Regions from separate parts of the Spirillospora sp. NPDC048911 genome, predicted to be linked through region 1. Evidence: riboswitches for the same ligand, from Rfam matches in the RefSeq annotation. Region 1 holds a riboswitch; each other region holds the start of a gene.
What was found. Region 1 has a riboswitch for cyclic di-AMP ahead of ACGFNU_RS01475 (coiled-coil domain-containing protein). Riboswitches for the same ligand answer to the same signal wherever they lie in the genome.
Positions count from the first base shown of each region.

Region 2: linked by a shared signal. The riboswitch ahead of ACGFNU_RS43930 (CHAP domain-containing protein) and the one ahead of ACGFNU_RS01475 (coiled-coil domain-containing protein) in region 1 are both predicted to bind cyclic di-AMP.
Region 3: linked by a shared signal. The riboswitch ahead of ACGFNU_RS12050 (CHAP domain-containing protein) and the one ahead of ACGFNU_RS01475 (coiled-coil domain-containing protein) in region 1 are both predicted to bind cyclic di-AMP.
Region 4: linked by a shared signal. The riboswitch ahead of ACGFNU_RS06220 (NlpC/P60 family protein) and the one ahead of ACGFNU_RS01475 (coiled-coil domain-containing protein) in region 1 are both predicted to bind cyclic di-AMP.

Region 1 covers NZ_JBICUD010000001.1:309,638-316,907, reverse strand. The annotation lists gene purL (phosphoribosylformylglycinamidine synthase subunit PurL) at 1-907, shown strand, start outside; gene ACGFNU_RS01480 (hypothetical protein) at 1,069-1,407, shown strand; gene ACGFNU_RS01475 (coiled-coil domain-containing protein) at 1,464-2,399, opposite strand; cyclic di-AMP (ydaO/yuaA leader) riboswitch at 2,402-2,588, opposite strand; gene ACGFNU_RS01470 (S8 family peptidase) at 2,740-3,915, opposite strand; gene ACGFNU_RS01465 (serine/threonine protein kinase) at 4,121-5,923, opposite strand; gene ACGFNU_RS01460 (sterol carrier family protein) at 6,091-6,534, shown strand; gene ACGFNU_RS01455 (LamG domain-containing protein) at 6,611-7,237, shown strand; gene ACGFNU_RS01450 (hypothetical protein) at 7,238-7,270, opposite strand, start outside.
Region 2 covers NZ_JBICUD010000013.1:158,340-165,609, reverse strand. The annotation lists tRNA gene ACGFNU_RS43955 (tRNA-Pro) at 1-57, opposite strand, end outside; gene ACGFNU_RS43950 (hypothetical protein) at 370-1,014, shown strand; gene ACGFNU_RS43945 (GNAT family N-acetyltransferase) at 974-1,471, opposite strand; gene ACGFNU_RS43940 (pyridoxal phosphate-dependent decarboxylase family protein) at 1,431-2,837, opposite strand; gene galT (galactose-1-phosphate uridylyltransferase) at 2,955-3,971, opposite strand; cyclic di-AMP (ydaO/yuaA leader) riboswitch at 4,305-4,456, shown strand; gene ACGFNU_RS43930 (CHAP domain-containing protein) at 4,469-5,257, shown strand; gene ACGFNU_RS43925 (CDP-glycerol glycerophosphotransferase family protein) at 5,464-7,270, shown strand, end outside.
Region 3 covers NZ_JBICUD010000002.1:1,025,031-1,032,300, forward strand. The annotation lists gene ACGFNU_RS12040 (M48 family metallopeptidase) at 1-45, opposite strand, end outside; gene ACGFNU_RS12045 (hypothetical protein) at 399-2,000, opposite strand; gene ACGFNU_RS12050 (CHAP domain-containing protein) at 2,046-2,822, opposite strand; cyclic di-AMP (ydaO/yuaA leader) riboswitch at 2,833-2,974, opposite strand; gene ACGFNU_RS12055 (C40 family peptidase) at 3,151-3,651, opposite strand; cyclic di-AMP (ydaO/yuaA leader) riboswitch at 3,713-3,899, opposite strand; gene ACGFNU_RS12060 (NlpC/P60 family protein) at 4,373-5,326, opposite strand; gene ACGFNU_RS12065 (hypothetical protein) at 5,503-5,712, opposite strand; gene ACGFNU_RS12070 (NYN domain-containing protein) at 5,850-7,259, opposite strand.
Region 4 covers NZ_JBICUD010000001.1:1,356,474-1,363,743, reverse strand. The annotation lists gene ACGFNU_RS06240 (Lsr2 family protein) at 140-460, opposite strand; gene ACGFNU_RS06235 (RDD family protein) at 1,083-1,532, opposite strand; gene ACGFNU_RS06230 (RDD family protein) at 1,881-2,642, opposite strand; gene ACGFNU_RS06225 (amino-acid N-acetyltransferase) at 2,646-3,161, opposite strand; cyclic di-AMP (ydaO/yuaA leader) riboswitch at 3,394-3,580, shown strand; gene ACGFNU_RS06220 (NlpC/P60 family protein) at 3,659-4,576, shown strand; gene ACGFNU_RS06215 (LuxR family transcriptional regulator) at 5,607-5,837, opposite strand; gene ACGFNU_RS06210 (LacI family DNA-binding transcriptional regulator) at 6,372-7,270, shown strand, end outside.

The DNA.
Region 1 (7,270 bases):
GCCAGAGGACGCGGGCGTCGTCCGCATCGACGACGAGAGCGGTCTGGGCATCGCCCTGTCCCTCGACGGCAACGGCCGATACACCCGCCTCGACCCCTATTCCGGCGCCCAGCTCGCACTCTCCGAGGCCTACCGCAACGTCGCGTCCACCGGCGCCCGCCCCCTGGCGGTCACCAACTGCCTCAACTTCGGGTCCCCCGAAGACCCCGGCGTCATGTGGCAGTTCGCCCGCGCGGTCGAGGGCCTGGCCGACGCCTGCCAGTACCTGGGCGTCCCGGTCACCGGCGGCAACGTGTCGTTCTACAACCAGACCGGCACCACCCCGATCAACCCGACCCCGGTCATCGGCGTCCTGGGCGTCCACGACGACGTCCGCCGCAGGGTGAACATGTCGTTCACCTCCGAGGGCAACACCATCGCCCTCCTCGGCGAGACCCGCGAGGAGTTCGGCGGCTCCGAATGGGCCCACGTGGTCTACGACCACCTGGGCGGCCTGCCGCCCCTGGTCGACCTGAAGGCCGAGGCCGCGCTGGCCTCCGTCCTGGTCAATGCCGCCCGCGAGGGCCTCCTGACGGCCTCGCACGACCTCTCCGACGGCGGCCTGTCCCAGACCCTCGTCGAGTCCTGCCTGCGCGGCGGCCTGGGCGCCCAGATCACGCTGCCGGGCGACCCCTTCGTGTCCCTGTTCAGCGAGTCCGTCGCCCGCGCCGTCGTGGCGATCCGCCCCGGCGGCGAAGCCCGCCTGGCGGTCCTCTGCGAGCAGGCCGGCGTCCCGGTCACCCAGATCGGCGTCACCGGCGGCGACGCCCTCACCATCTCCCAGGCGGACGCACAGGAGCTGTTCTCCGTCCCCCTAGCCGAACTACGCGAAGCCCACGAACGCACCCTCCCCAGCTACGCCGACTAACCCACCCACATCACCCACGCGTGCGCCCGGCCACGTCAGTGGCCGGGCGCACGCGTATTTTTTGGTGGTATCAGCAAAAGGGCGGTTTCTCGTGGCTCGATCAGGGCATGAAGTGTGACGTTTAGTAGTTACTCACTCACATAGTGTGATTGGAGTGTGTTGTGAAACGTCTCCTCATGCCGGTGGCCGCCTGCGCTGTCGCGGCGAGCGCCGTGCTGGCCGGGGCCGGGACCGCGAACGCCCGGAACGGCGTCTCTGACTGGGACTGCGTCCACAAGGGCGGCTCGGTGATGCCCGTCGGCGACGACTACGTCTGCTACGGCGGGTACTTCAACGGCGAGCCGGTCTACAAGCACCACAAGAAGTACTGGCACGGCGACAAGTACTGGCCCAAGAAGCACGACTGGAACAACGGCAACTGGCACGACGGCAACTGGCACGACGGCAACTGGCACCACGGTGGCTGGGGCGACCACGACGGCTGGGGCGACGACGACTAGGCGTCGACCAGCGTGAGGGTGGTGCCGGGCGGCCTTCTGGCCCCCGGCACCACTGTCTAGAAGACCGAGATGTGCACGTGGTCGTAGTGGTTGGCGGTCACGCCGCCTCGGTCGCTCATCGAGTTCCAGCCAGGGCTGCGCATGTCGTAGATGCGCTGGCGCCAGATCACGTACTTGACGCCGAGCTTGCTCGCGTTGGCGATGGCGTACGCGGCGGTGCGGTCGCCCAGGGTCTGGGCGCTGCCGCCGGCCATCCGGCCGCCGGTGGTGACCATGAAGTCGCAGGCGTGGCCCGTGCCGTGGTCCTGCGGGTCGCCGGTGGAACGGACGCAGCCGATGGTCGGGTAGGGGCCGAACTCGGTGTCCAGGATGTCGTGGACCTTCTTCATGCGGGGGGTGACCCCGTTCATCCCGGAGCTGGGCGACTCGGGCTTGTACTTCTTCAGGAGCTCCTTGACCCGGGCCTTCTCCTTGACCAGGTCCCTGATCTGCTTCTCCAGCTGCTTGATCTTGCCCTGCGCCTCGATGCGGGCCTTCTCCTGCTGGGTGACCAGTTGCTGGATCTGCTGGACCTTGGCTGCCTGGTTCTGGGCCACGTGGCTGACCAGGGAGGCGTTGTTGAGGTACGTGGACGGGTCGTCGCTGGCCAGCACGGCCACGGAGGGGTCGGCGCCGCCCGTCATGTACTGGGTGGCGGCGATCTGCGCGACCAGCCCGCGCGCCACGACCAGATCCTGCTTGAGGTCCTTGGCCTTCTGCAGGGCCTCCTTGACCTCGTGCTGGGTGTCCTTGAGCTTGGCCAGGTCGCCGCCGTACGCCTTGTCCAGCTTCTCGATCTGTTTGTTCAGCTTGGTCACGCGGCCGGTGTCGCCGGGGTCGGCCTGCGCCGACGGGCCGGTGACCGTGGCGCCCGCCACGAGTGGCACGACGCCGGCGACGGCCACGAGGGCCAGCCGTGCGCGGCGCCAGCGAGTCGACGTGGGGCTGTCCACGTATCTCCTCTCCTCGATCGCCTGCCGGGTTAGCTGACGGGTTCGGGCCGGGAGTCAGCCCTATCGGGTCCGCTGGATGCGGATCCGGATTCACCCCGGTCGGGTCCGCCCAGGGACGAGCCTGGAGCGTCCGACATGTGGGTCCCCGGTTCCCGCGTGGCATGTCGCGGGATTCGGCGGGTCCGGCCGGCTCGCTCGTCGAGCCGAGGCGCGTCACCGACCGGATGCCAATGAACTGTAAGGAACCTCGCCAAGATTAAACCCCTGGCGGGGGTGTGGCGCCTGCCGGTCCCGCCTGCAGACCGCCACGTGGGAGCCGGGCCATCCTACGGGACCAGGTTCACAGCTTCGCCTTGAACAGAAGCTTGTTGGGAGTGCCAGTGGGAAGACCCTTGAGGCGTCCAGAGACGGCGTTGGTCTTCAGCCACTTTTCGACCGCCGCGAAGTTCGCCTTGCGGTGGCTGGTGAGGTAGAGAACGGCCACGCCGGCCACGTGCGGGGAAGCCATCGAGGTGCCGTCGAGGACCTCGCGCCCGTTGTTCGGGAAGGTGGAGGGCACTCCCACACCCGGGGCATGGATGTCCACGCACTTGCCGTAGTTGGAGAAGCCCGCCCGGCCGTCGCGCGGGCCGCTCGCGCCCACGGTCACGACCCCGGCGGCGCCCGCGGGCGAGGTGTTGCAGGCCGGCTTGTTGTCGTTGCCGGCCGCGACGGCGACGAAGACACCGGACTTGGAGAGTGCGGCGACGGCGGTGTTGAGCGCCGCCGACTTGGGCCCGCCGACGGAGATGTTGGCCACGGCGGGCTTCGCCGCGTTCGTACGGAGCCAGCGGACGGCGGCGACCACGTTCGACATCGGGCCGGTGCCGTCGCAGCCGAGGACGCGGAGGGCGCGGAGCTTGACCTGCTTGGCCACGCCGTATCGCTGGGAGCCGATGATGCCCGCCACGTGGGTGCCGTGACCGTTGCAGTCGGCGCCGTCGGCGTACTGGGCGGCCTTCCAGACGATCGAGGCGCGGCCCTGGAACTGCGGGTGCTTCACGTCGATGCCGGTGTCGATGACGTAGGCGTTCACACCGCGGCCCATGGAGCTGTAGGTGTACGACTTGGAGAGCGGCAGCTTGCGCTGGTCGATGCGGTCGAGCCCCCAGGGGAGGGGCGAACGTTGCGTGCCGCCGGCGACCTTCACGATCTGGTCCTGCTCGATCGCGGCGACGCGGCTGTCCCGGCGGAGCTTGTCCAGCTGGGAGGCGTCGAGCTTGGCCGCGAAGCCGTTGAGCACGCCGTCGAAGCGTTCGACCGAGGAGGCCTTCACCTGCTGCGCGGCGGCGGCCGTCGAGGCGCCGTCCTTCAGCGTGACGATGTACTTGCCGGGGATCGGCGTGCCTTCGGCGGCGGTGACCTGAACGAGGGCCGCGGGGTCGGGGTCGGCGGCGAGCACGGGGAACGCGGCGGCGGCGCCGACGCAGGACACGATCGAGCCGGTGATCAGCAGCCTTCGGGGGACAGCCCGCACGAGGGACTCCTTCTGTCGCGGCCACGAGCGGGGGCCCGGGCGGGGCGACCATGATCCAGGGGGAACCGACAGAGGGGTACCTTATTGGATCTCTGGCGATATCTGCAGCTAGAACAGACAATTCGGTCGAGCCGGGTCGGGTACGGACGAGATCGGCTCTTCTCGATCGGCTCCTCTTGGGCTGATCAGCTGATCTCGATCTTGATCAGCTCTTCCTGAGCTTGCCCTGATAGCCCGGCTGGGCGTTCGGCGCGTGCATCCACACGTACTGCAGCGTGCCGTCGGACTGGCGCACCACCCGCACGTTGCCGCTCGTGCAGGGCTTGGCCACGGTCAGCGACATCTCCAGCCGCTGCGTGGTGCCGCTGGTCAGGGCGAGCGTGCCGACGCAGTTGTTGAGCCGCGCCTGCGCGACCTTGCCCCCCGCCTGGAACGTCACCTGGATCGGGAACGTGGCCGAGCTCTTGGAGTTGACGGCGGTGCCCTTCCACGTGCCCGCGAAGACGGCGGGGATCGTCGACACCGGGCGGTCGTCGTTCGCCGGCCGGGCCTGCGGCTGATCGTCGTCGGAACCGCCGTTCAGCTGGGGCCACAGGACCAGCGCGATGATCGCGATGCCGACCAGGACGCCGATGGTCAGGGACGCCGCGACACCGAGCACATGGTTGTCGGGACGCCGGAGCTTCGGCATCCACGGCAACCGCGGCAGCCGGGACCCCTGGGAGACCGGCGGAGCCGCAAGCACCTGCGTGTGCTGCCGGTGGTAGCCCTCCGGAAGCTGCTGGGCGCCGGTGTCCATGCCGGGGATGAGATGCGGCGTCCGTCCCGAGGGCTCGGCGGGAGCCGGGCCGGACGCCGGAGGAGGCGGCGGCGGTCCGGCCGGGCCGGCCGTGGGAAGGGCCGGGAGTGCGGGCATGGCCTGGGTGGCCTCGTCGGTCCGCGTGCTCTCCACCGGACGAGGGGGCGTCCGCTCGCTGCGGGCGGCGTGCCGGTCGCGGGACGCGGACTCAGGTCTTGTGACCTCCATCTCATTTCGCACGGTGACCGGAACGGAGATCGGCGGCCGCACCGAGATGGCGGGCTGGGGACGCGTCGCGGGAGCACCGAGCGGCGCCAGGCCGGGGACCGGCGAACCGCCGTCGGCGAGCGCGCGGCCCTCGGTCACCATCGGGTCCGGCAGCCGATCGGCCAGCGTCCCCTCCTCGCCGAGCAGGCGGTCGAGAACCTCGCCCGCGGACGGCCGGTCCTCCGGCTCCTTGGCCAGCGCGGCGCTCACCACGTCGCGCAGGGACGCGGGCAGCGCGGAGAGGTCGGGCTCGTCGTAGACGATGCGCTGCATCACCTCGGACTGGGAGTCGTCCCCGAACGGGGCCGAGCCGGTCACCGCGAACAGCAGCGTGGCCCCCCAGGCGAAGATGTCCGCGGCCGGGCCGATGCCCACCCCGCGGAGCTGCTCCGGCGACTTGTAGGAGGGGTCGTCGGTGACGCGGCCGGTCGGCGCGGCGGTGACCGCCTCCAGCGCCCGCGCGACACCGAGATCGGTGACCCGGGGCCCGTCCTTGCCGAGCAGGACGTTGCCGGGCTTGAAGTCGTGGTGCACCGAGCCGGCGCGGTGCGCCGCCGCGAGGGCGATCGCCATGCCGGCCGCCAGCCGTTCGGTCACCGCGGCGCCGCGCGGGCCCTCCTCGGCGACCAGCTGGTGCAGGGACGGGCCGGCGACGTACTCGCTCACCACGTACGGGCGGTCGCTCTCGACATCGGCGTCGATGATCGCGGCCGTGCAGAAGCCGCTGACCCGCTGGGCCGCGGCGAAGGCGCCGGCGAACCGGGACCGCGCGGCGGGCTCGCCGCTCAGCCGCAGGTGCAGCAGCTTCACCGCGACGGTGCCGCCCGCCGGGCTGCGGCCCAGGAAGACGGCGCCCTGTTCGCCCACGCCAAGCCGGCCGGTGATCTCGTAATCGCCGAGACGCCGTGGATCACCGGGCTGCAGGGGCAGCGCGTCGGCCATCTAACGAACCTCCGTGTCCTCCCGCCGGGACCTCGTCCCGGCCGGCCCCCCGAACCTTGCTCTTCGCCCCCGCGTTGGCAACCGGTCCTTTTTACCGGGTGAAGCCCGATTGTGGCGGGTGAGGTGGTCGGACGACCACCGAACGTCACGCGATAGCCTCGATTCCGATGTCGCGTACCCGCCTTACCCGTGCCGTGCTGGACGAGCAGCGAGCCGAACTCGGCCTTGACCCCCACACCGGCGACGACGAAGCCCGATCGCTCCGCCGCGCCGCGTTCGACACCGTCGTGGCCGCCTATGACGCGGGCGTCACCGAGCCCGCCAAGCCGGTCCTCAAGGGGGCCGTGCGGTTTCTGCTCGACCGGCTCGCCGAGCTCGCGCCGGGCCGTTCGGTGGAGGTCCGGGTCCCGCCACACGCCGCGGTGCAGTGCATCGACGGCCCGCACCATACCCGTGGAACGCCACCCAATGTGGTGGAGATGGACGCGATCACCTGGATTTCACTCGCCACCAACCGTCTGACCTGGGAAGGCGCGCTAAAGGATGGCAAGGTACGCGCCAGTGGCTCGCGAGCCGACCTCTCCGCATATCTCCCGCTGCCCGTGGACTGACCCCAAGGTCTTGCCTCACCGGCGGCGCGCTGGAAACGTGGGGGATCGGATCGGGGCACGGCATGGAGGTGATGCCATGCTCATCGCGCACTGGACGTTCGACGTCGAGGACATCGACGGTTCGCGGGTGAACGACACGACCGGCGGAGGCCTGCCGGCCGCCCTGGACGGGGGCGCCGAGATCGTGCCCGGCCGCGACGGCGAGGCGCTCTCCCTGGACGGGGGCACGCGGGCCGTGGTCCCGGCGGCACCCCAACTCGTGCTGAGCCAGGTCTTCGGCTTCGCCGTCGCCTTCTTCGTCAACGTGACCGCGGAGCCGATCGGCGAGTGGCGTGGCCTGTTCTACAAGCCGGTCGCCGAGCACGACGCCCGCGGCATCGGCATGTGGCTCTACCCGGACGCCCAGCGGCTGCGCGTCCAGTTGTTCACGGTCAAGGGCCCCGAGTACATGGACAGCCGAGCCGTCCTCTCGCCAGGTGAATGGACGCACGTGGCGTTCGTCGTCGACACCGACGGAATGTTCCTCTATATAAACGGCAAGCTTGATGTAGCCGTTCCGCTAGAACACGCCGTGGTGACACCGGCCGGCCCGATCTATTTGGGCGGCGAACCCGGCAAGCCGGGCCTCACCGGCCTCATGGACGACGTCCGGGTCTACGCCTCCGCACTGGACGGGGAGGCCGTACGCGCCCTGGCCGACTGATCAGGGAGTCTTCTGGGCGAACGGGAACTCCCG
Region 2 (7,270 bases), on a different contig from region 1:
GAACCCACGACCCCTTGACCCCCAGTCAAGTGCGCTGCCAAACTGCGCTACGTCCCGGTGCCCGGCTGAGCGGGCGTGATTACTCTAGCGCAGTCTGCGCACTCCTGCGTACCGAGTTAGGGCGGGACGGATGTCTGGTAGGCATGCCGGGTGAAGTCGTTGATGGTGTGCGGGGGGCTGGCGGTCGCGGCCGGGGTCTGTGGGTGTGCGGGTGAGGAGCCCCCGAAGGCCGTTGACAGTGGTGGTGCGCCGGTTCGGGCTTCTGGGCGGGCTACGAAGGCTCCTTCTGTTGTGAAGGTGCCGGCGGGGGTTCGCGCTGGTTATGTCGTTTTTGATCGGCGGAGCGGGAAGGTCTTGCTGCAGCATCGGGTGCGGCAGACGGTGCGGTCGGCCTCGGTGGTGAAGGTCCTTATCGCGCTCGACCAGCTGGAGCGGGGTGGGGACCGGGCGCTGATGGGGAAGATGCTCCGGTCCAGCGACGACAAGGCGGCCACGTACTTCTGGCGGCGGGGTGGCCAGGGGAAGATCATCCAGCGGATGGCGCGGAAGGCCGGGTTGACGGAGACGGTGGGGCCGCCGGGAGACAAGCCTGGGTTCTGGGGGTATACGGCCCTGAGCGCTGGGGACGTGCTCAAGACCTATCGGTATCTGTTGGAGAGGGCTCCTCAGGGGCATCGGGAGTTTGTTCTCGGGCAGTTGGGGCGCGCTACTCAGTGTGGAAGCGATGGGTTCGACCAGTTCTTCGGGATTCCCCGGGCGGTGCCCAAGCCCTGGGCGATCAAGCAGGGGTGGTCCGGGTTCGGGGACGTGCCCGCCGTGCGGTGCCGGGAAGGGACGTTCCGGCCGGTGGTCGGGCCTGATCTCGGGCTTGGGCGGCCCGTGTTGCATACCACGGGGATCGTCGGTCAGAAGATCTTCGTGGTCCTGACGCTGCAGCCGGCGGGGAGTTCTTTCAAGGCCGCGAGTGAGCGGGTTACTCGGCTGACCCGGGATCTTTATCGGGCTTCGCGCTGACGCGGAAGGGGCGCAGGCCTCGCTTCTGGTAGTTCGGCAACGCGTTCGGGTGGTCGAGTGTGGACGTGTGCAGCCACACGCGGGTGGTGGAGAGTTCCCAGGCTTTCTGGAGAGTCAGGGTGAGGGCGTAGGCGCCTATGCCTCGGCCTACGAACTCTGGGGCCAGGCCGAATGTGGTTATCTCCACTTCGGGTGGGGTGATGGCGTAGCGGGCTAGGCCTGCGTTCTGCTGGTCGAACCTGATGACCCATGTTTGTGTGTTGGGGTCGGTCAGATATTCCGCCCATTGGGCTTCTGTGAAGGTGACGCTTTCCCAGAGGTACTTTTCGCCGATCCTGATGTTGAGGGCTCGGTGAATCTCGGGAGTGGCGGGCGCCAGGGTGACGGTGGGGATTTCGTTGGCCGGGTCGAGGTCGTCAGGGCTGGTCATTTCCAGGTAGGTGACGGTTTCCCGCATCGAGCTCCTTCGCGATCCGTTCCACGTCGGCGTCGGTGGTGCGCCAGTTGCTGAACGCGGCGCGGAGGGCCGGGGTTCCTGCGTAGACGGTGGGGGTCAGGAACGTCGTGCCGGCGGCGGCCAGGTCCTGGGTGATCTTGTTGATGGCCGCGGGGGTGGGGTCGTCCGCGAGGGTGAAGCACGCCACGTTCAGGTGGACGGGGGCGAGCAGGCGCCAGGAGGATGATGCGGATATCGCCTCGCCCAGGAGCTCGGCCTGGGCGATGTTGCGTTCGACGATCGAACGGTGGCCCTCGCGGCCGTATGCGCGGAGCGTGAACCAGGCCGGGAGGGCGCGCAGGCGCCTGGAGTTCTCCGGGGTCAGGTGCACGAAGTCCGGGGTGGACGTGGGGAGGCCCAGGTAGGCGGCCGCGTTCTGGAAGACACGCACCTGGAGGTCCTGGCGCCGGGTGAGCTGGATCGCCGAGTCGTACGGGACGTTCAGCCACTTGTGCAGGTCCACGCAGATCGAGTCGGCGAGGGTGAGGCCGGCGACGAGATGCGCGTGGCCGGGGGAGAGGGCGGCGAACGCGCCGAACGCGGCGTCGACGTGGAGCCAGAACGGGTGGCGCTCGCGGAGGGCGGCGATGGCTTCCAGATCGTCGAAGTCGACCGTGTTCACCGTGCCTGCGTTCGCGACGACTATGGCGGGGCCAGGTAGGTCGGCCAGGGCGGAGGCTAGGGCGTCCACGTCTACGGCTTCGCGGCCAGGGAGGGTCGGGATGGTGCGGAGGCGGTCGCGGCCCATGCCAAGGATGGAAAGGGCCTTGTAGATGCTTGAGTGCGGTGTTCCGGAGAGCACCGTCACGTTTGCTAGGGCACCGACGCCTGCGTCAGCGATTGAGATGCCTTGTTGTTCGCCTAGCCATTCGCGTGCCAAGGCCAGACCCACGGTGTTCGACATCGTCGCGCCTGAGACGAACGAGCCGGTGTGCTCATCGCCGATGCCGAAAAGCTCGCGAAGCCAAGCGATCGTCTCCCGTTCCAGGTCGGGTGCGGATGAGTCCAGGCCGGGGGCTGCGTTCTGGTCGAGAACGCTGGTCAGCCAGTCTCCGGCTACGGATGCCGGGGTCGCGCCTCCGGTGACGAAGCCGAGGTATCGGGGGCCTGCGCTGCCTGAGAAGCCGGGTTCCCAGCGTTCGGCGAAGTCGGCCAGGGCATCGTCCAGGCCGATTCCGGCGGGTGGGAGGGGAAGCGGCTTGGCCGGGGCAGGGGGAACCGCGGCGGGACGGTCGTTCAGCCCGGAAAGGAGGGCGGCGGCACGGGCCCGCACGTTCTCTAGCAGTTCGGGCATCCGGGCCATGTCTTCGGCCAGGCGGGCGTCCATGACGGTCTCCTAAGGGTCGGGAGGGGCGCCTTATGAACGCTAGAGAACGTGCTTGTACCGTGTCGCGGTCCAATATTGGGAAGTGGTCTGGATTCAGGCTTCGCGGAGGCTATGGGTTCAGGCTTCGCGAAGGCTGCGGGCCGCGTCTTCCGGGGATACGTCGTTCACGAATGCGCCCATGGCCGACTCAGAACCCGCCAGAAATTTGAGCTTGCCGGGTGCGCGCTGGATCGAGAAGAGCTCCAGGTGCAGCCACGCCAGGTCGCGGTCCGCACGGACGGGGGCCTGGTGCCACGCCGAGACGTAGGGCAGCGGGAAGCCGAAGAGCCGGTCGAGCCGTCCCAGCACGTCGAGGTAGAGCGCGCCGAGGGCCTCGCGCTCGGCGCTGTCGAGGGCGGGCAGGTCGGGCACGCGGCGGTGCGGATAGACGTGCACCTCGTACGGGTACCGCGCCGCCTTGGGCACGAACGCCGTCCAGAGGTCGTTGGCCGTGACGACGCGCACGCCCTCCTCGCGTTCGGCCGCCAGCACCTCCGCGAAGAGATCGCCGGGGTGGCGGCGCGCGACGTCCAGCATGCGCCGGGTGCGCGGGGGCACGAACGGGTAGCCGTAGATCTGCCCGTGCGGGTGGTGCAGGGTGACGCCGATCGCCTCGCCGCGGTTCTCGAAGCAGAAGACCTGCTCGACGCCGGGGAACGTCGACAACTCGGCGGTGCGGTCGGCCCACGCCTCGATCACGGTCTGCACCTGCTCGGGCGGCAGCTCGGCGAACGATCTGCCGTGCTCGGACGTGAAGCACACCACTTCGCAGCGCCCGCCGGACGTGCCGTCGCCGTACGAGGGGAAGCGGTTCTCGAAGACCGCGACCTCGTAGTCCGGCGCCGGGATCTCGGTCGGCCGCCCCGGCGCGGAGGGACAGAGGGGGCAGTCGTCCGCCGAGGGCAGGAACGTCCGGGTCTGGCGGTGCGCGGCGACGGCCACCCATTCGTCGAGCAGCGGGTCGTGCCGGAGCTCCGACGCCGCGGCGCGGCCGGGCAGCGGCCGCTGGTCGACGGCGCTCCGGTCGGCGTCGTCCCGCCGGTCGAAGTAGATCAGTTCGCGGCCGTCGGCCAGCCGGGTGACGGTGCGCTTCACCGTCCGCATCCTTCGATCATGGGTCAAGCCTCCCATGACCTGGGGCATCAGCGGTGCGGTCGGCCCGGATCGAACGGCGCCGGCGCCGCGGCCCGTGTGAGGAGCATCACGGTGGGACGTTCCTGACAGCCGACTTGACCACGAGATGGGCGTTCGGGAATGTCCGGAAGGCTCCGCCTGTTGGGCTTCTCTGTACCTTCGTAGGGGAATCCTTGGTAGGGATTTGCCATTTCGTGAGGGTTTGATACCTTCTGTCCAATCTCGCGGGCCGTGTGTTCCGCCCCCTCGTTCCGAGATCGCGAGATCCATCCGAATAGCCGGGTGCCGCATCGGCGGTGCCCCAGGCCGAGTCCGCATCCCCCTCCATCGGATGCGGAGCCGGGGACCCACTCTCCAGGGGTGAATCGGCGTTCCACCGCGGGCGCCGTAGGGCTCTTCCATGCCCGAATCCGTCAGCTAACCCGGTAGGCGACATGGGAGTCAGGGAGTTCTCTTTCATGCTCGTTCGCAACGTTCGCACCATCGTGAAGCCGGCGTCCGACGACCCGGCCACCGCCGTCGGCGTCGCCCTCAGCGCCGTCATGATCGGCGCCCTCGGGCTCGCCGTCATCAACCCCTTCGGCAATGACGCCACCGCCGAGACCCGCGCCGACGCCCACGCGGCCGGCTCCGCTCAGGCCCTCAAGGCGGCCAGGAAGGCCACGGCCGCCAAGAAGGCCGAGAACACCGGCAGGGGCGAGCGGGCCGAGAAGGTCACCGCCGCCCACGCCGTCAGCTCGGCCCAGGCGATCCAGGTGGCCATGAAGCAGGTCGGCATCACGGAAGGCCCGAAGGGCCAGACCAAGTTCCACGACTGGTACGTCAAGACCAACGAGGCCAAGCTCACCGCCAGGCGTGACGGGGGCGACATCGCCGAGTACAACGGCGCTGCCTGGTGCAACATGTTCGTGTCCTGGGTCGGCGCGCAGACCGGCGTCAAGGGCATGGGCTGGGACGCCTACACCGTCCGGCACGCCGCGTGGCTCCAGAAGAGCAAGCGGTGGGGCCAGGTGGCCAAGCCGGGAGCCCTCGTCTTCTTCGACTGGCAGAACGGCTCGGCCGGCGGCATCCAGGGCATCGACCACGTCGGCATGGTCGTCAAGGACAACGGCGACGGCACCATCTCCACGGTCGAGGGCAACATCAGCAGCTCCGTGGTCGCGAAGGTCCGGCCGAAGTCGTCCGTCGTCGGCTACGGCTACCCCGACTACGCCGACTACAAGAGGGAAGCCGGAAAGAACGGCTGACGCACCCCCACCTCTGACGCGGGCCCCCGCCCCCTACGGCCCCCAACTCCCTGCCCTGAAGGCGTCCGGCTCCGGCCGGGCGCCTTCCGGCATTTCACGCGACCTCGGGGTAATGCGAATCATTCAGACGCTTTGCCCCCACTTAGCTCCATGTCCGAGGTTTCTGGAAAGGAACACGGCACATGGGACGGAACGGGGGAGCATCCATGCCGGGACGGCCGGATGTCAGTGTCGTCGTGATCGGATACAACGACGCCGCGCGGCTGCCGCGCGCCGTCGGCTCCGTGCTGGGCCAGTCGCTCGGCGGGGTCGAGGCGGTGGTGGTCGACGACGCCAGCACGGACGGGACCGGAGAGGTGGCCGACCGGCTGGCGGCCGAGCACCCGGACCGGGTCCGGTCCGTCCGCCTCCCCGAGAACTCGGGTGGCTGCGGTCGTCCGCGCAACGCCGGGACGGAGCAGGCACGCGGCCGGTACGTGATGTACCTGGACAGCGACGATCTCCTCGACCGGCACGCCTGCCTCAATCTCATCGCCACGGCGGAGGAGACGGGGGCCGACCTGGTGTCCGGCCTCTGCATGCGCGTCCTCCTCGGTGCCAACTCCTTCAAGGAGCGCAGTTGGTATCCGTGGCTCTACACCCGCCGAGCGGTCTTCGGATCTCTCAGTGACAAGCCCGATCTCCTCTACGACACCCTGGCCACCAACAAGGCCTACCGCCGCGACTTCCTCGAAGAGCACGGCCTGCGCTTCGTCGAGCGCCTCCACTACGAGGACCTGCTGTTCTCCGCCGAGGCGTACCTCGCCGCCGGCAGGACCGCCCTCATCCCGCACCGCGTCTACAACTGGTTCGTCGAGCCGAAAACGGCGACGACCACGACAACAACGACGACCACCACAGCGACAGCCACCACAGCGACAGCCACCACAGCACCGTCGATCTCCAACCGGCGCGCCGAGCTGGCCAATTTCTCCGACCGCCTGGAGATCCACCGCCGGATCGACGCGACGTTCCGGCTGCGCGGGGCGTACGACCTGAAGCGCGTCAAGGACGCCAAGTTCGTCAACCACGACCTGCTCCTCTACCTGCGCGAGCTGCGCGACCGCGACCCCGTCTACCGCGCGGGCTTCCTGGAGCTGGCGGCCGCCTACCTCGCGGAGCTGGACCCCCGGGTCTTCACCGAGGCCAATCCGGTCCCCGCGATCGCCGCGTTCCTGCTCCGCGAACGTGACCTGCCCGGCGCGCTCGCCGCGGCGGAGTACGGGCGGCGCAGGCGGCCGGAGCTGCGCAACGAGCTGCGGGAGCAGGACGGCCGCGTCTTCTGGGGGACGCGGCGCGCCGACAGTGCCCTGGCCCGCAGCGTTCTCGACGTCACCGGGCTCGGCCTCCATCAGCGCCCGCTCCGCGAGCTGTCGCCCGCCAACACCGTCACGAGCCTGGCCATGCGAGGCGACCACGCGCACCTCGAAGGCCACGTCCTGAACGTGCTGGACCGCATCTCCGCCAGGGCCGAACTCACCGGCACCCTCGAACTCAACGACCGCCGCCGCCCGACCCGCGTGCGCCGCGTCCCCGCCGCCGTGGTCCACGACGGCGCCCGCCTCCGCTGGCAGGCCGACTTCGATCCGGCGCGGACGCTGCGCCCGTTCGGGTTCGCCGATCCCGTCTGGGACGTGCGGTTCCGTCTCGACGTCGACGGCGAGGAGATCATGACCCGGCCCGGCGAAGGGATCAACCAGGGAAGAAACGAGGGCGAAGGCGACGGCGAGACGTTCGACGGGGTCGTCCTGCCCGTACGGCCGCGCCTGACCCGGCTCGCCGCCGACGGAATGCGCTCGTACGTCACGGATTCTGGCCATCTGGCGTTCAAGCTGGAAGGTTCCGGCAGGCTGACGCGGGCGACCATGGCGGTGGTCCACCGGGCCGCGGCCACCTCCGCCGGACGCGGCGCCTGGGCGCACGTGCGCAGGATCGAACGATCCGTTCTGCGTACGCTCACCGCCCGCAAGTCCA
Region 3 (7,270 bases), on a different contig from region 1:
CGGCGTGGTCAGGGCCAAGATCACCCCGACCGCCGCGAAGAGCACGGCGGCGGCGATAGCAGCAGCAACCCGAGGCCGCCGCATACCCCCCGCCCCGTCCGCACGGGCCTCGTCGCCCGAGTCTGCTTGGCCGCTCGCGTCGGTCTGGCGGCTGGCGCCTGTCGCGTTGTCTTGGCCGCCAGCGTCGGTTTGGCGGCTAGCGCCGGTCGCGTTGGCTTGGCCGCTCGCGTCGGTCTGTCCACTAGCGCCCGTCGCGCTGGTTTGGCCGCCAACCTCGGTCTGGCCACTCGCGTCAGTTGCGCTGGTTTGGCCGCTAGCGCCCGTCGCGCTGGTTTCGCCGCCAACCTCGGTCTGGTCGCTCGCGTCGGCTTCGCCCTTCGCGCGGTTCTCCGGCTCGGTCAACGCAGCTCCTCGCGCAGGTATTCACGCCACATGGCGGTGAAGCGGGCAGGGGTGACGCCCAGCACCTCGCGCAGGGCGGCCGATTCGGACCGGCGCCCGGCCGCGCGGTAGAGCCGGACGAGCTCCGCTTCACCGTAGCGGCCGGCGATCATCCGGCAGGCCAGCCACGCCTCCTGGTAGGCCTGGGAGAGCCGCGGTGAGGTGCCCTCGAACGCGGCGCGGCCGGGAAGAGCCGCGGGCGTGCGTCCCGCGGTGATCTCCCGGCGCAGCTCACGGGCGGCCGACCGCACGCTCACCTTGGTGTCGCTGTAGCCGACATAGTCGGCGAAGCCCTCGATGAGCCAGAGCGGCGTACGGCCGTCCTGGGCGCCGCCGGTGGCCACATGCGTGAGCTCGTGGGTGAGGACGACGCTCTGGCCGAGGTCGTTCAGGCGGCCGAACGTGCCCGGCGAGATGATGACGCGGTCCTCGCCGCGCCCGCCGTCGGCCGAGGGGGCCACCGTGGCCAGCGCGGCGATCTCCTTGAGGTTCTGGGCGTCGCCGACCAGGGCCGCCGCCAGCGCGGGATCGGCCGGTACGAGCGCGACCGCGCGCCTGGGCCAGTCGGAGCCGACCACCCCGGTCACGACGGGCACGGCGGCGTCCAGGCGCCGGGCGATCCCGTCGAGGCCGGGGGCGTCGCCGATGACGAGCCCGCTGTGGCCACGCCGCACGGTCAGCGGGCCGCCGTCCCAGATGTCGACGTCGTCGCGCAGCCCCCGCCCCGCGGCATCACCGACGATCACCCAGGTACCGGCCCGGGAGGCGAACGAGAGATAACGCGTGCGGGCCACCGCGCCGCGATCGAAGCCGCGCAGCTTGTACCGGAGGCTGACCCGGACGGCGGGCGCGCCGGACATGCCCGCCGGCTCGATCGCCTCGTACCGCTCCTGCCAGGACTCCAGCGGCAACTTGCTCAGATTGTCGAAGACCTTGGCCTGCGCCGCCTGGTAGGCGACCGGCGCCGAGACGATCGTGGCGAGGAACCGCGCGCGATCATGCTCGCGTACCGCGGTGGCGCGGTTGGCCAGCACCGTCTCGACCGCCCCCACGTCCGGAACACCCGGAACCGGAGCCGCCACAGCGGCCTTCCGCGGAGCCCCATCGTTCCCGGTAGTAGCGAACCCAGCGACAGCCACAAGCGCGCACGCAGCCACCCCCACCCCAACCAGCGCAAAGCCCCGCCGCCGCGACAAACCACCGAGCCCGCCGGGCGGCACGTCACCGCGCTCGCCGGGCCGTGCGCCGACGCTCTCACCGGGCCGCTCGCCCCCACCGGTCTCACCGGGCGGCTTGCTACCGAGCGTGCTGGGCGGCTCGTCAGGCGGCGGCTCGACCGCGGGCTCACTGGGTCGCTCGGCAGCGAGCTCGTCGAGCCGCTCACTATCGGCCTCGCCGGAACCACCGACCACGCCGAGTGCCTCGGCATGGGTCTTGCTGGGCGGCTCGCCGGGGTGGGCGGCGCTGGCCGGGCGCACGCCACGAGGATCACCGGGCCGTTCAAGTCCACGCTCGGCGGGGCGGTCGTTCGGCGGCGGGCCGGACCGCTGGTCTTCCATGCGGCCGATCCTATTGACCCGGCCTCGGCGGGCGCGCCGGACGGATCATTTCGCGTAGTCGGGGTAGCCGTAGCCCACGATCTGGTCGGCCGAACGTTCCTGGAGCCTGACCGCGTCGGAGCTGTTGCCCTCCACGGTCTGGACGGTGCCGTCGCCGTTGTCCTTGATCACCATGCCGACGTGCTCGATGTCGTCGACGTTCTTGGAGCCGCCCCAGTTGAAGAAGACGATCGCGCCGGGCTCGGGCTTGTCGCCCCAGCGGTCCTGCTGCTCGAACCACTTGGCGTGCTCCACCGTCCAGGCGTCGCTGCCCACGCCCTGGCTGAAGCCGAGCTGCTCGCCGACCCAGGAGACGAACATGTCGCACCACTGGGCGTCGTTGTAGCCCTCCAGGTCGCCGCCGTCGCGTGCCAGCGTCTCTTTGGCGCGGGCAGTGCCCATGTACCAGTCCTGGAACTTGGTCTCGCCGTTGCCGTCCTCGCTGATGCCGACCTGGGACTTGGCCAGCTTGATGGCGGCCTCGGCGGTGGGCTTCCTCGGCGCGGTCTTCACCGGGGCCTTGGTCTTGGGGGCGGTGTTCGCCTTGCTCGCGGCACCGGAGAGCTTCTCGGGCACGTTGTGCGCGGTGGGGGCCTTGCTCGGCCGTTCGGCCGCCGCGGCGGCGGCCGGGGGCCTGGCCATGTCGGTCCCGGCGGGGGCCGCGCCGACGGCGGCCTGGGCGGTGACGGTGGCCGTGCCGATCACGGCCGCGCCGGCGACGAGGCCGCCGGCCGTCCGCAGGGTGACGGCGACGGGGCTGGGTTTGCGGTGCTTGCCTGCCACGGGGGGCTCTCCTTGGCTTCCATGCCGCCTACCGGGTTAGCTGACGGGTTCGGGCGTGGAAGCTGCCCTACGGCCTGCGAGAGGCCGATTCACCCCAGGGACATGTCGGGCGCAGCCCGCCCGTTGAAAGGGTGGATGGGTGGGGGCTGCGGGAGACTTGCCGGGCGCAGCCCGTCCGTTGAAAGGGTGGATGGGTGGGGGCTGCGGGATGGCGGGTCCCCGGCTCCGCGTGGCGCGGACTCGGCGGTGGCCGTGCGGGACGGCCTGAGATTCGATGAGGGAGCGGACGCGGCCGCCCGTGGAGGACGGCCGCGTCCGTTTCTAGCGATCAGTAGGGGCGAACGGCGCCCGAGAAGGTCTTCTTGCGATAGCTGTTGAGCTTGACGACCTTCACGTGGCTACCGGAGTTGGGGGCGTGGATCATCCACACCTTGCTCCCCTGGCGCTTGGTCACGATGCCCACGTGGCCCTTGCCGTGGAAGAAGACGAGGTCACCCGGAGCGAGCTTCTTCCAGGACACCTTGTTCTTCACGGCGCGGTACTGGGCGGTGGTGACGCGGGGGAGTTTGACGCCCGCCTTCCGGTAGGACCACTGGACCAGACCGGAACAGTCGAAGGCGTTCGGGCCCGCCGCGCCGTAGCGGTACGGCTTGCCCTTCTTCTTGTAGGCAGCCGTGAGGGCCTTCTGCGCCGTCTTCTGGCGCTGGGACCACGACTTCTGCTTGGCCTGCTTGACCACCTTCGCCACGGGAACGGCCTTGGTGGCCGCCTCGGCGGAGGGAGCCGGGCCCGCCGCCACGAGGGGCGTGACGACCGCGGTGGCGATCACAAGGCCACCGGCGACGCGGGCACGACGGGTCGTGCAGTTGACAGCGTTGCTGGACAGGGGGATCTCCTTCTTCCAGACGCCTACCGGGTTAGCTGACGGGTTCGGGCGTGGAAGTGGCCCTACGGTGCGCCCTGTTCGAGAGGAGGGCGCGCCGATTCACCCCGTTCGGAGGCAGGTCCAAGGAAGGGCCGGCCGCCGAGATGTGGGTCCCCGGCTCCGCGCGATGGCGGACTCGGCGCTGCCGCGGCGATCCTGGGGGGCGCGATGGGGCCCTGTGCGCGGGACCCTTTGTCCCGCGTGCGAAAGCGCGGCGCTGATGTGTTGTGAAATGAGCGGCCTCGGATGGGCGTTCGCTCGTCGGCCGGGCCCGGGGGAGAACCGCCGTGTCGCGCTCGCTGGCGCCATGCACGCCAAGCTCGTTCGAGCCGCGGAGCGTGCGCACGGTACGGGTGGGCCGGCCGGTCTCCGTGGAGACCGGGTGCGGCGCGTGGAAGGCGTCGCACCGGCGGCGGCACCTGGAAGGTGTCGCGCGGAGAGGCGGCACCTGGAGGGTGCCCGCCTCCCGTGACGCCCGGGGGCGTCGGGGGCGCTGCGACGCATGGTGGGCGTCGCAGGTCGCCACAAAGTATCAAAAGGTCATGCGAAAGCAAATCCCCAGCAAAACAGAACGGACCAGGTCAGGCCTGGTCCGCTCGTGGTGTGGCGTGGCTCACTGGCTCCGTCAGGGGCGCCCGGCCCCGTAGAAGTTCGACGCGTAGTAGCCGGACGAGATGCTCACGACCTCGACGCTCTTGCCGGTGCGCGGGGAGTGGATCATCTGGCCGTTGCCCACGTACAGGCCGACGTGGCCGAGGCTGCTGAAGAACACGAGGTCGCCGGGCTGCAGGTCGCTCTTGGCGACCCGCTTGGTGGCCGCGTACTGCGAGTTGGTGGTTCGGGTGATGCTGACCCCGGCGGCCTCCCAGGCGCGCATGGTCAGGCCGGAGCAGTCGTAGCGGGGGCCGGTGCCGCCGTACAGGTAGGGCGTGCCGAGCTTGCTGTAGGCGAAGTTCAGCGCGGTGCGGGCCGAACCGCTCGCCGGGCCCTTGTAGGTGCCGCCGGTACCGCCGCCGCCGCTGCCGGGCTTGTCGCTCTTGACGCCGAGCTTCTTCAGCAGCTTCTGCTGCTGCTTGATCGACTTGTCGACGGTGGCCTTCTGGTTCTTCAGCTCCTTGGCCTTGGCCGCGACCTCGTCGTAGGCGTTCTGGGCCTGGGCCTTCTCGCGGCGCACCCGCTGCGCGGCGGCCAGGAACTGGCCCAGCTCGGAGTTGCGGTTGCGCGACAGGTGGGAGAAGACCGCCGCCTGGTCGAGGACGGCCTGCGGGTCGCCGCTGCCGATGAAGCCCGCGACGTCGCCGGTCTCGCCGTTCTTGTACGCGGTGGCGGCCATCTGGGCGACCTTGGTGCGGAGCGTCGCGAAGGCGAGCTCCTCGTCCTGGCTGGCCTTCTGCGTCGCCCGGAGCTTCTTCTTGGCGCGCTTGAGGTCCTCGGTCACCTGGTTGTACTTCTCGACCAGCTTGTCGACGTCCTCGTTGAGCTTGTTCAGCTTCTTCTGAACCTGGCTCGCCGTCGGCTTGGGGTCGGCGTGCGCCGTCGACGCGGGCAGAGCCACGGGCAGCGCCATGGAGGTCGTCACGGCGAGGCATGCTGACGCCATCAGCCGCCGGGAGCTGCGATCACTGGCCACGGTCGGAATTGCCCCTCTCGTCCGCTATTCGCGGGAGACATTAGCGAGGGGCCACAGCAGTCACAACCGAAACGTCAGTATTCGTCAAGCCCGAGTGACAATTACCGCGCCCGGTGATCGAACGATCACGAAGCGCGTTCGTGACCTGGTGCGAGCCGCAGCGGCGGCACCATGTCGAGATCGGCCAGCACCTGCAGCGCGCGCCGCTCGTCCACGTCGAGATCCACCACATCGTCGCCGCCGCCGGGCTGGGCCGGCGCCGCCAGCAGTGTCGTGACCACGCAGTCGCCGCAGCCCGCGCCGCGCACCTGGCAGCCGTCGCACTCGACCAGCATGTCGTCCTCCGTACCTAGGTCTCTCTACCTCGGTTGTGACGGACGGTACGCGGAGGGTGTGACAAAACCGTGACCGCGAGCATCGACCCCGCACGCGAGCGCGCTGACGGGTCGTGAAGCAAACCGAAGGCGAGGGGTCAGGGCCGCGAAAGGCGACGGAGGAGCAAAGTAGACACAGCGGGGCGGGCGCCGGCGCGGCGGGCGGCGTCGGCCACCTCGCGGTCGGAGGAGACCACGACCACCGCGCGGCCGGTGGGCTCGGCGCGGACCAGCTCGCCGATGAGCTCGTCGGCGGTCTGGCCCGGATGGCTGAACAGCACGCGGACGCCGCGCGGCGCGGCGATCGCCACGGGCGCGTCCAGCTCGGCCCCGTCGAAGACGCAGGTGACCTCGGCGCGGGTCTGCGCGGCCAGGCCGCCGAGCCCGGACACCAGGCGGGTGCGCTGGTCGGCCAGCGGCAGCTCGCCGTAGCCGGTCTTGGTGACGTTGTAGCCGTCCACGACCAGATGGACCTGCGGCAGCGTCAGCAGCCGGTCGAGCAACTGCGGGTCGTCGTCGGAGAGGGCCCGGCCGGGCAGGTTGCGGTGGGCGAGCTTGTCCGGCTCGACCCCGGCGACGGCGTCCGCCGGGCGTTCGATCATGGTGGGGAGGGCCAGCTCGCGCCGGACGCCCTGCGCCGCGTCCACCAGCGTGTCGAGCAGCATGCGCAGCCGCACGTCCTCGACGTTGCGGCCCTCGCGGGCGGCGCGGCGGGCGTGCTCGGCGGCGGTCTCGGCCTGGTCGAGGCGGACGCGCAGCTTGCGCAACTCCTTCTCGGCGGCGGCGGTGGTCTCGCGGGCGGTGGTCAGCTCGCGCGCGGTCTCGGTGGCCAGTTCCGCGGCGCGCTGCTCGGCGGCCCTGGCCTTCTGACGGGCGTCGTGCAGCTTTCGGCGCAGCTCGGCGACCTCCGCCTTGGTGTCGCGCAGCTCGCCGCGGAGCTTGTCGGTCTCGGACGCACGCGCCGCGCGGGCGGCCGCGAGCTCGTCCCGGAGCGCGTTGATCTTGCGTTCGGCGGCCTCGCCCTCGGAGGCGCTCGCGGATCGTTCCAGCTCGGCGCGGGCGGCCTCGGCCAGCTCCGGCCAGCCGGCCGGCCGCAGCAGGTAGCCGAGCGTCGCGACCCGCACCGGATCGGCGGCGGGCGGCACCTGGCCGTCCTCGACCGCGGCGACCAGCTCGGGCTCGGCCTCGCGGAGGTGTTCGGCGACCTTGAGCCGGAAGTCGGCGTCCTTCTCCAGCAGCGCGGCGATGTGCTGCCCGGCGAGCTTGGCGCGTTTGCGGCGCTCGAACTGGGCGAAGCGGCGCAACGGCAGGGGGACCTCGGTGGCGGGCAGTGTGCCGATCAGCTCGGCGGCCGCCTCCACCACGCCCTGGCGGACCGCCTCGGGCAGGGGACGGGCCGGACGCTCGGCTTCCGCTCCGGGGCCGCTGTCGATGATCCCGCTCCTCCCAGTGCCCGTTTTGACGCCGTACGCTGAGTATTTCCGGGTGTCCAGCACCTTAACCAGCACGTATGGGCGGC
Region 4 (7,270 bases), 1.0 Mb from region 1:
GGGTCGTTCGTGCCGCACAGGCGCGGATTTGCCGAATGAGGGCTGTCTACCTCATCGCGGACGGCGCAACCCACCGAACGCTACGCCACAAGCGAACGGCCCGCCCCGGGATCGGGGCGGGCCGCCGAAGCGAGGGTTTTCAGTGAGCCGCTTCGTACTGCTCGACCACGTTCTGCGGGATACGGCCACGCTCGTTGACCTTGATGCCGCGCTGCTTGGCCCAGGCGCGGATGTCGGCACTCCGTTCGCGACTGGACGCACCGCGAGGACGGCGACGACGGACGGTGCCGGCCTTACGCGACTTCTCCACGAACGGCTGCAGAGAATCCCGCAGCTTCTTTGCGTTGGCGCCACTGAGATCGATCTCGTAGGAGGCGCCGTCGAGCGAGAACGCCACGGTCTCGTCCGCCTCGCCACCGTCGAGGTCGTCGACGAGAAGCACCTGAACCTTCTGTGCCATGGGGACAGACCTTTCAGCTTGAGCAAAGTGCATTCGGTTGACAAAGATATACCGCGAAGTCGACCGATGACAATTCAACACTCGCGATGAAGTTTCCTTCCCTGCCGGTAACTCATCGTAATCATGGTCACCGAATCAGCCATCCGCCTGATAGGCAGTGGCTGACACCCGCGGCGCCGGACCGCCGACGCATGAATTGTCCGGGCACGGGTCGTCGGGATGATTTCGGCGTGACGGGGGTCACCGTCGGCACCCTGACCTGGGCCATCGATCTTGCATTCTCACACGACCGGCTTTCCCGCGAGGGCGCAACCGGGAGAGAAATACTCCCGGCGCCACCTTAACGGGCACGGCAACACCGATCCCGGGGCCATCGTTTAACCCCCACGTAACGGTACTAACCGGCCCCGTCCCGGACCGAATGAACCCCGCCGGCCGTCACGCACAGGTGATCAGGACCGGTCCACCACGATGTGGATAGATTCCGTTACTGGCGAGCTCGACGAAATCCGTTGCCATCCGCACAGGTGTGCGTGGCGGCCGCGCCACTGCGACATACCTATATCAGCGGAAAGTTCATCAATACCGTCACACCGTCACGGTGCCGCCATACCAGTCGACGTCAGCGACCGGACCGCGCGCCCTTCGCGCGCTTGACCACGAGCGTCCCGGCAAGACGGTCATGCAGCGCCTGGCGCTGTCCGCCCTCGTACATCGCCGCCGCGTTGACCACCCAGAAGAGCCCCGCGAGAACGCCAAGGATCGCCACCGGGCGCAACGCGATCGGGGCCGAGTACGCCACCGACCGCTGGAACGTTCGCCACACGCCCGGTTTGCCGGAATTCATTCGTACGACCTGGATGCCCGCGAAGCGCTTGCCGATCGTGCGTCCCCACGCGGCGAGCTGAAGCCACTCATAAAGAAAGAGGACGCCGGCGACGGCGGGCGGCAAGACGACCTCCGCCTCCTGCCCGGGCAAAGCCTCCCGAACGACCATCGCGACCGGCAGCCCCACCACGAGGGTGTCGACGATGCGAGCCAACAATCTCTGGCCCGGCTCGGCAAGCTCCAGCCCCGTGCCAGTAGGCGTTAGCCCCTTGCCAGTAGGCGTTCCAGAAGGAACGGACGCGGCCCGTTCGCGGGAAACCGCCGCGCCAATACCGGCCGCCGCGACCTTCGGAGGAACGCCCGAAAGGTCCCCGGCTCTGCCGGCCGGATATTGAACCGAACCGGGCCTGGGCGCGTATTCAGCTAGGAGGCGCCCTGAAACGACGCGTCCGGCCCTTGAAGGCCTTGGGGGCACAGCGTCCCGCGGCGTGCCCTCAGACGGCTCTGAGGGCGACGCTGTGGCGCCATCCGCCGTCTCCGGTGCCGCGGGATCCGGCGGAGAGGATTCGGACGTGGACACCGTTCTGCGCCGTCAGGCCTCGAACTCGGCGGTCTGGTCGTATTCCGCGTACTGGCCGCGCTCGTCGATGACGAGTGTGCCCGCCATGCGGTCATGCAGGGACTGGCGCAACGGCTGGTCCCAGATCGCCCACAGGTAGGCCATCAGGGTGCCGGCCCAGACGAGCAGCATGCCGTAGGCGAAGTAGTCCCAGATCATGACCGCGAGCGCCAGAAAGACGAAGACGCCGATCTGGTACGCGACGTTGTTGATGGCCGCTCGCCAAACCGCTTGGTATGTCGTAAGCGCCTCGCCCGCGGGCCGTACCTGGACCACTCCCAGCCCGAGAACGCGCTTGCCGAGGGTCCGCCCCGACATCACCAGCTGGACCGCCTCGTAAATGAAGGGCAGCACCGACAGGACCGTGAAAAGCGTGAAGAAGATCGGCCAGTTCCAGATGCCGCCCTCGGTGTTGGCCTTGTCGCCGGGCGTATCGAGGCCGATCACGCCCAGCGTGATCGGCAGCACGAGGGCGAAGCCGAAGACCGCCACCAGGACGTAGTCGATGAGGCGCGCGCCGGCGCGGCGCATGATCGGCGCCAGCGGCAGTTCGGCGGCCTCCGCCGTGTCGTCGTAGTACGGCTGCTGGGAGCCGCCCGCCGGCTGCCACTGCTGCTGGGACGGGGGCTGACCACCCTGCCAGTGCTGCTGGGACGGGGCCTGGCCGCCCTGCCAGTGCTGTCCAGCGCCCGACTGCGGGTACGGCGGCCGCCCGCGATGGGGGGATTCACTCATCGGTCAGTCCTCCAGGCGAAGCAACATCCGGGTATTTCCCAACGTATTCGGCTTGACCCGGTCAAGGTCCAGGAACTCGGCCACGCCATCGTCGTACGAACGGAGGAGTTCCTCGTACACCTCGGGAGAGACCGGGGTGCCCAGGATCGGCTGGAACCCGTGGCGCGCGAAGAAGTCCACCTCGAAGGTAAGACAGAACACCCTCTCCACGCCCAGTTCCCGCGCGGTCTCCAGAAGCTTGCTGACGATGCGGTGCCCGATGCCCCGCCCGCCGTGTCCCTTCTCCACCGCGACCGAACGCACTTCAGCCAGGTCTTCCCACATCACGTGCAGCGCACCGCATCCCACGATGCGCGGCTCCCCCTGGCGGTCCTCCGCGACCCAGAACTCCTGCACGTCCTCATACAGGGTGACCGTGGTCTTCCTCAGCAGACGCCGCCCCGACCCAGAGAACATGTCGACCAGCCGACGGATCTCCTGCACATCGGCGGTTCGGGCTCGCCGGATCACTACTTCCACAAACAGGCGACATTATCGAACGCGCGGCCTTTACATGTAGTGGATTCCTCCTAACTCTGGGTAGCGAACGTGGGTGACTAGATAAAAGAGACCACACCCCTGCCTCGAAGGTGACGTAGAGCACACTGGCACGGGTGATGACGGAAGGTGCGCTCGCGATTTCGCATGTTTCGGTTGGCATCGAAGGCCGACTCCGTTAGTCTCCTGCGCTGACATCGGCCACCGCGTCTCGGTGGCCGAACCGCCGAGTCCATGGGCCGCAAACCAGCGTTCCGAGGAGCCGGGGACCCACTTTCGGTGGGTTCGGGGGTTCACCCCCGAACCGGCACCGACTGGGGTGAATCCGCACCCGCACCGCGGAAGGGCTGCTCCGGCCCGAACCCGTCAGCTAACTCGGTAGGCGGACGAGGAGAGGAGAATTAGTGGAGCCATTGCGCCCTGCATCCTTTTCGCGCATCGCCCGCCTTTCGCGGAGCGCTCGATTCCGTGTCGGGGCGGTGACCCTAGCCGGTGCGCTCGTCGCCGTTCCCGCGGTCCCGGCGCACGCCGACCCGGAGCCGTCCACCAAGGAGCTCAGGAGCCAGGCGCACAAACTCGCCGACCAGCTCGAACAGCTGACCGAGCAGTACAACGGCCTCAAGGTGAAACTCCAGCAGTCCCAGCGCGCCGCGAAGGTCGCCACCGACAACGCCAAGCGCCAGGAGAAGTCACTCGAGGGCGTCCGCGAGAAGGTCGGCAGCCTGGCCGCCACCAGCTACATGCAGGGCGGCGCCGACCCCACGGTCTCCTTCGTCGCCTCCCAGGATCCCCAGCGCCTGCTGGACCAGGCCGCGACGCTCCACTACTTCGCCACCCAGGACGGGACGCGCGTCCAGGGCCTGATGCAGGCCATGCAGGCCGCACAGCGCGCCCGCAAGGCCGCCGAACAACGCGCCAAGCAGGTCTCCCAACTCCGCTCCCAACTCGAAAGCCAGCGCAAGAAGGTCACCTCTCTCTACGAGAAGGTCCGCGGCCGCCTGGTCAAGAAGGACCCCTCCGAGCTCTCGAAGCTCCCCGTCGTAGGCACCGGCAAGGCCGCCCAGGCCCTCCGCTACGCCATGAGCAAGATCGGCCGCCCCTACGTCTGGGGCGCCGCCGGCCCCACCACCTTCGACTGCTCCGGCCTCACCATGTGGGCGTACAAGCAGGTGGGCATCAGCCTCCCCCACTACACCGGCAGCCAGTGGAACGCGGGCACGCACATCTCCCGCAACGACCTCCAGCCAGGCGACCTGGTCTTCTTCTACGGCGACCTGCACCACATGGGCATGTACGTAGGCGACGGCAAGATGCTCCATGCCCCCCAGACCGGCGACGTGGTCAAAATCGCCCCCCTGGCAGGCCGCCCCTTCGCCGGCGCAGTCCGAGTAGCCTGACCCACCCCAAGCGACGCCCCCGCAAGCGTTCCTCCACGGAAGCATTGCGCTGAGGCGCAACGCTGTTCCACGGCATGAGCATGCGGCGCCACGCTGAAACAGCGCCACACACGAGCGTCAATCCACCGCGCGAGCGTTGCCTACTCGCGCGATGGTTGCTCCACGTGAGCATTGTGCGGCGCGAGCGCTGCCTCACCCGCAATCATTGCCTGACGCAAGTGGCGCCCTGCAGCACAAGCGATGGCCCACGCACGCAGCGCCCTGCGCAAGTGTTGCGCTGTCGCGCAAGCGGCGCCGTGCCACGCGAGCGTTGTCCCGTGCAGCATTGCCTGCGGCACAGGCATTGGCTTACGGAGCCCAGCGCGAGCGGTGCGCCCACGGCTGAGTGTCAATCTTTGGTTGGCATGCATGTATGGCGGACGTGAAGGCGCTGGCGACCTTGGTGTGGCGTCAATGTGAGGTGGCTTCCAGAACTTGCGTCAATTGACGCATGCGGGCGCGGTGGACGTGGCGGCATCATTGACGCGCGGCTTGCGCCGCGTCGTGGGCGTTGCCGACAAGGGGTTCTTGCGAACATCGGCGGCGATGCGCACATGGCGGTCTCACGAACGTGGGGCGGCAGTGAACGTCCGGCCGAGATGCATGCGGAGTCGGCCGACGTTGGTGCGGGTCGACCGCAGATGCACGGACGTGACGTGCCCAGCAACTGAATACGAGCTGTAGGGATAGGCGCGTGGCAGGCGACGGGCAGGCTTAAGGAAGGCGCCACGCCTCGTGTGCGCTCGACGACGGGCGTGCTGGCGCTGCTGCATGTGCCTTGACTTGCGTGGGCAACGTTAAGGGCGCGTCCGCGCCTAGGCGCGGACGAGAAGAGCGTGGGTGAGCGGGGCCGGAGCGCGGCGTCCCCCCGTGGCCGCCGCTGTCAGTCGAACCTCGTCCGCGGCGACGCCGCCTGCAGGGACCTACCTGTCAGAGCGCCAGCGTCGCCGCTGCGGGGACGGACGGAGTTCTTCTCTCGCTTCCGGACTGCTCAGATGAGTTGCCTTCGGGCCGCCCACACCACGGCCTCGATAGGGGTGTTGACTTCGAGCCGATCACAGATCGTGCGCAGACGCCGCCTCAACGTCCGTGCGCTCAGCTCGAGCTTGCGTGCCGCCACATCGGCTGTGACACCGCTGGCGATCTGCGCGAGCAGCTTGATCTCCTCCTCGTTAAGTCGCAGATCGTCGGTGCCACGACGTGCGAGTGTGGCCTGTTCCACTCCGTCCTCCCTCGTCCGTGGTGATGACCGCGGGGATGCAGCCGTCCGCTGCACAGGCACGGGTAGGCCTCGATCTGTACGCGTTGGGTTGCCGGGTCCGGAGCAACCGGACTTAGATCATCTGTTTCCTCTTCTGTGTCGCATGCTTGGCCGGAGGTGGCCGATGGGTCGATTGCGGGGCCCCGTGCGGGAACTCCGGGTGACGATTCACTCGTTGGCCAACCGAACGCGGACGTACTCGCACCCACGAGGACGTGGGCGGGGAACGTCTCGTACGGGGACGGGTCATGATTGCCAGCCACGTCAGCCCCATCCCTTTCTCGTCCGGTTCTCCGACCCGTTCGCCAACGATGATCGTGAATCGTTTCAAGCTACGCTTCGGCTCGGAACGCTAGGCGGCCGGATCCGGCCCGTCAAGCGCCGATTGGGCACTTTGTGTGCTTGTATGGCCACCATCCGTGATGGATCTCACGGGGGCTCGCGGGGGAAGCTCGATAACCTGCGAAAACAGATCCGGGGTCGACGAGGAGTGAGTTGCCGCCCACCAGTATTCGGGAAGTCGCGAGGCGTGCCGGCGTCTCAGTTGGGACCGTTTCGAATGTCCTAAACCGGCCAGACCTCGTGGCCGAAGCCACCCGTGACCGCGTTCGTGCGGCGATCGAGGAACTCGGATTCGTCCGCAATGAGTCCGCCCGGCGGCTCCGTCAGGCCGACACCCCGCGCGCCCGCGCGTTCGGGATCGTCGTGGAGGACCTCACCAACCCGTACGCCACCGATGTCGCCCGCGGCGCGGAGATGGCGCTCAACGAGGCGGGCCATGACGCGCTGTGGTTGACGAGCGACCATTCGGCGGCGAAGGAGCGCCGCATCCTGGAGTTGCTGGAGGAGCAGCGGGCGGCCGGAGTGCTGATCATCCCGGTCGGTCTCGGGCCGGCGGGAATCGACCGGCTGCGCGCCTCGGGCATGACCGTGGTGCTGCTCGATCATTCGTCCCCCGAGGTGTGCTTCGCCCAGGTGGACCATGTCGCGGGCGGGGACATCGCCGCCGGGCATCTGCTCTCCCTCGGGCGCGAGCGGCTGGCGTTCGTGACCGGCCTGCCCGAGCCGCTGCCCTGTGTCGAACGCCGCAACGGCGCGGCTCGCACGCTGGCGAAGGCCGGTGGTGGCGAGCTGGTCACGCTGATCCAGGAGGCGCTGACGCCGACTGAGGGCCGCGCGGCGGCGCAGCGGCTGATGGACCTGCCGGTCATGCCGAACGGGGTCTTCTGCGCCAACGATCTGCTGGCCATCGGCCTGATCAACGAGCTGCTGCGGCTCGGGGTGCGGGTCCCTGAGGACGTCGCCGTGGTCGGTTACGACGACATCGAGCTCGCCACCAGCGCCGCCGTTCCGCTGACCACCATCCGCCAGCCGCGCCAGGAGCTCGGCTTCGA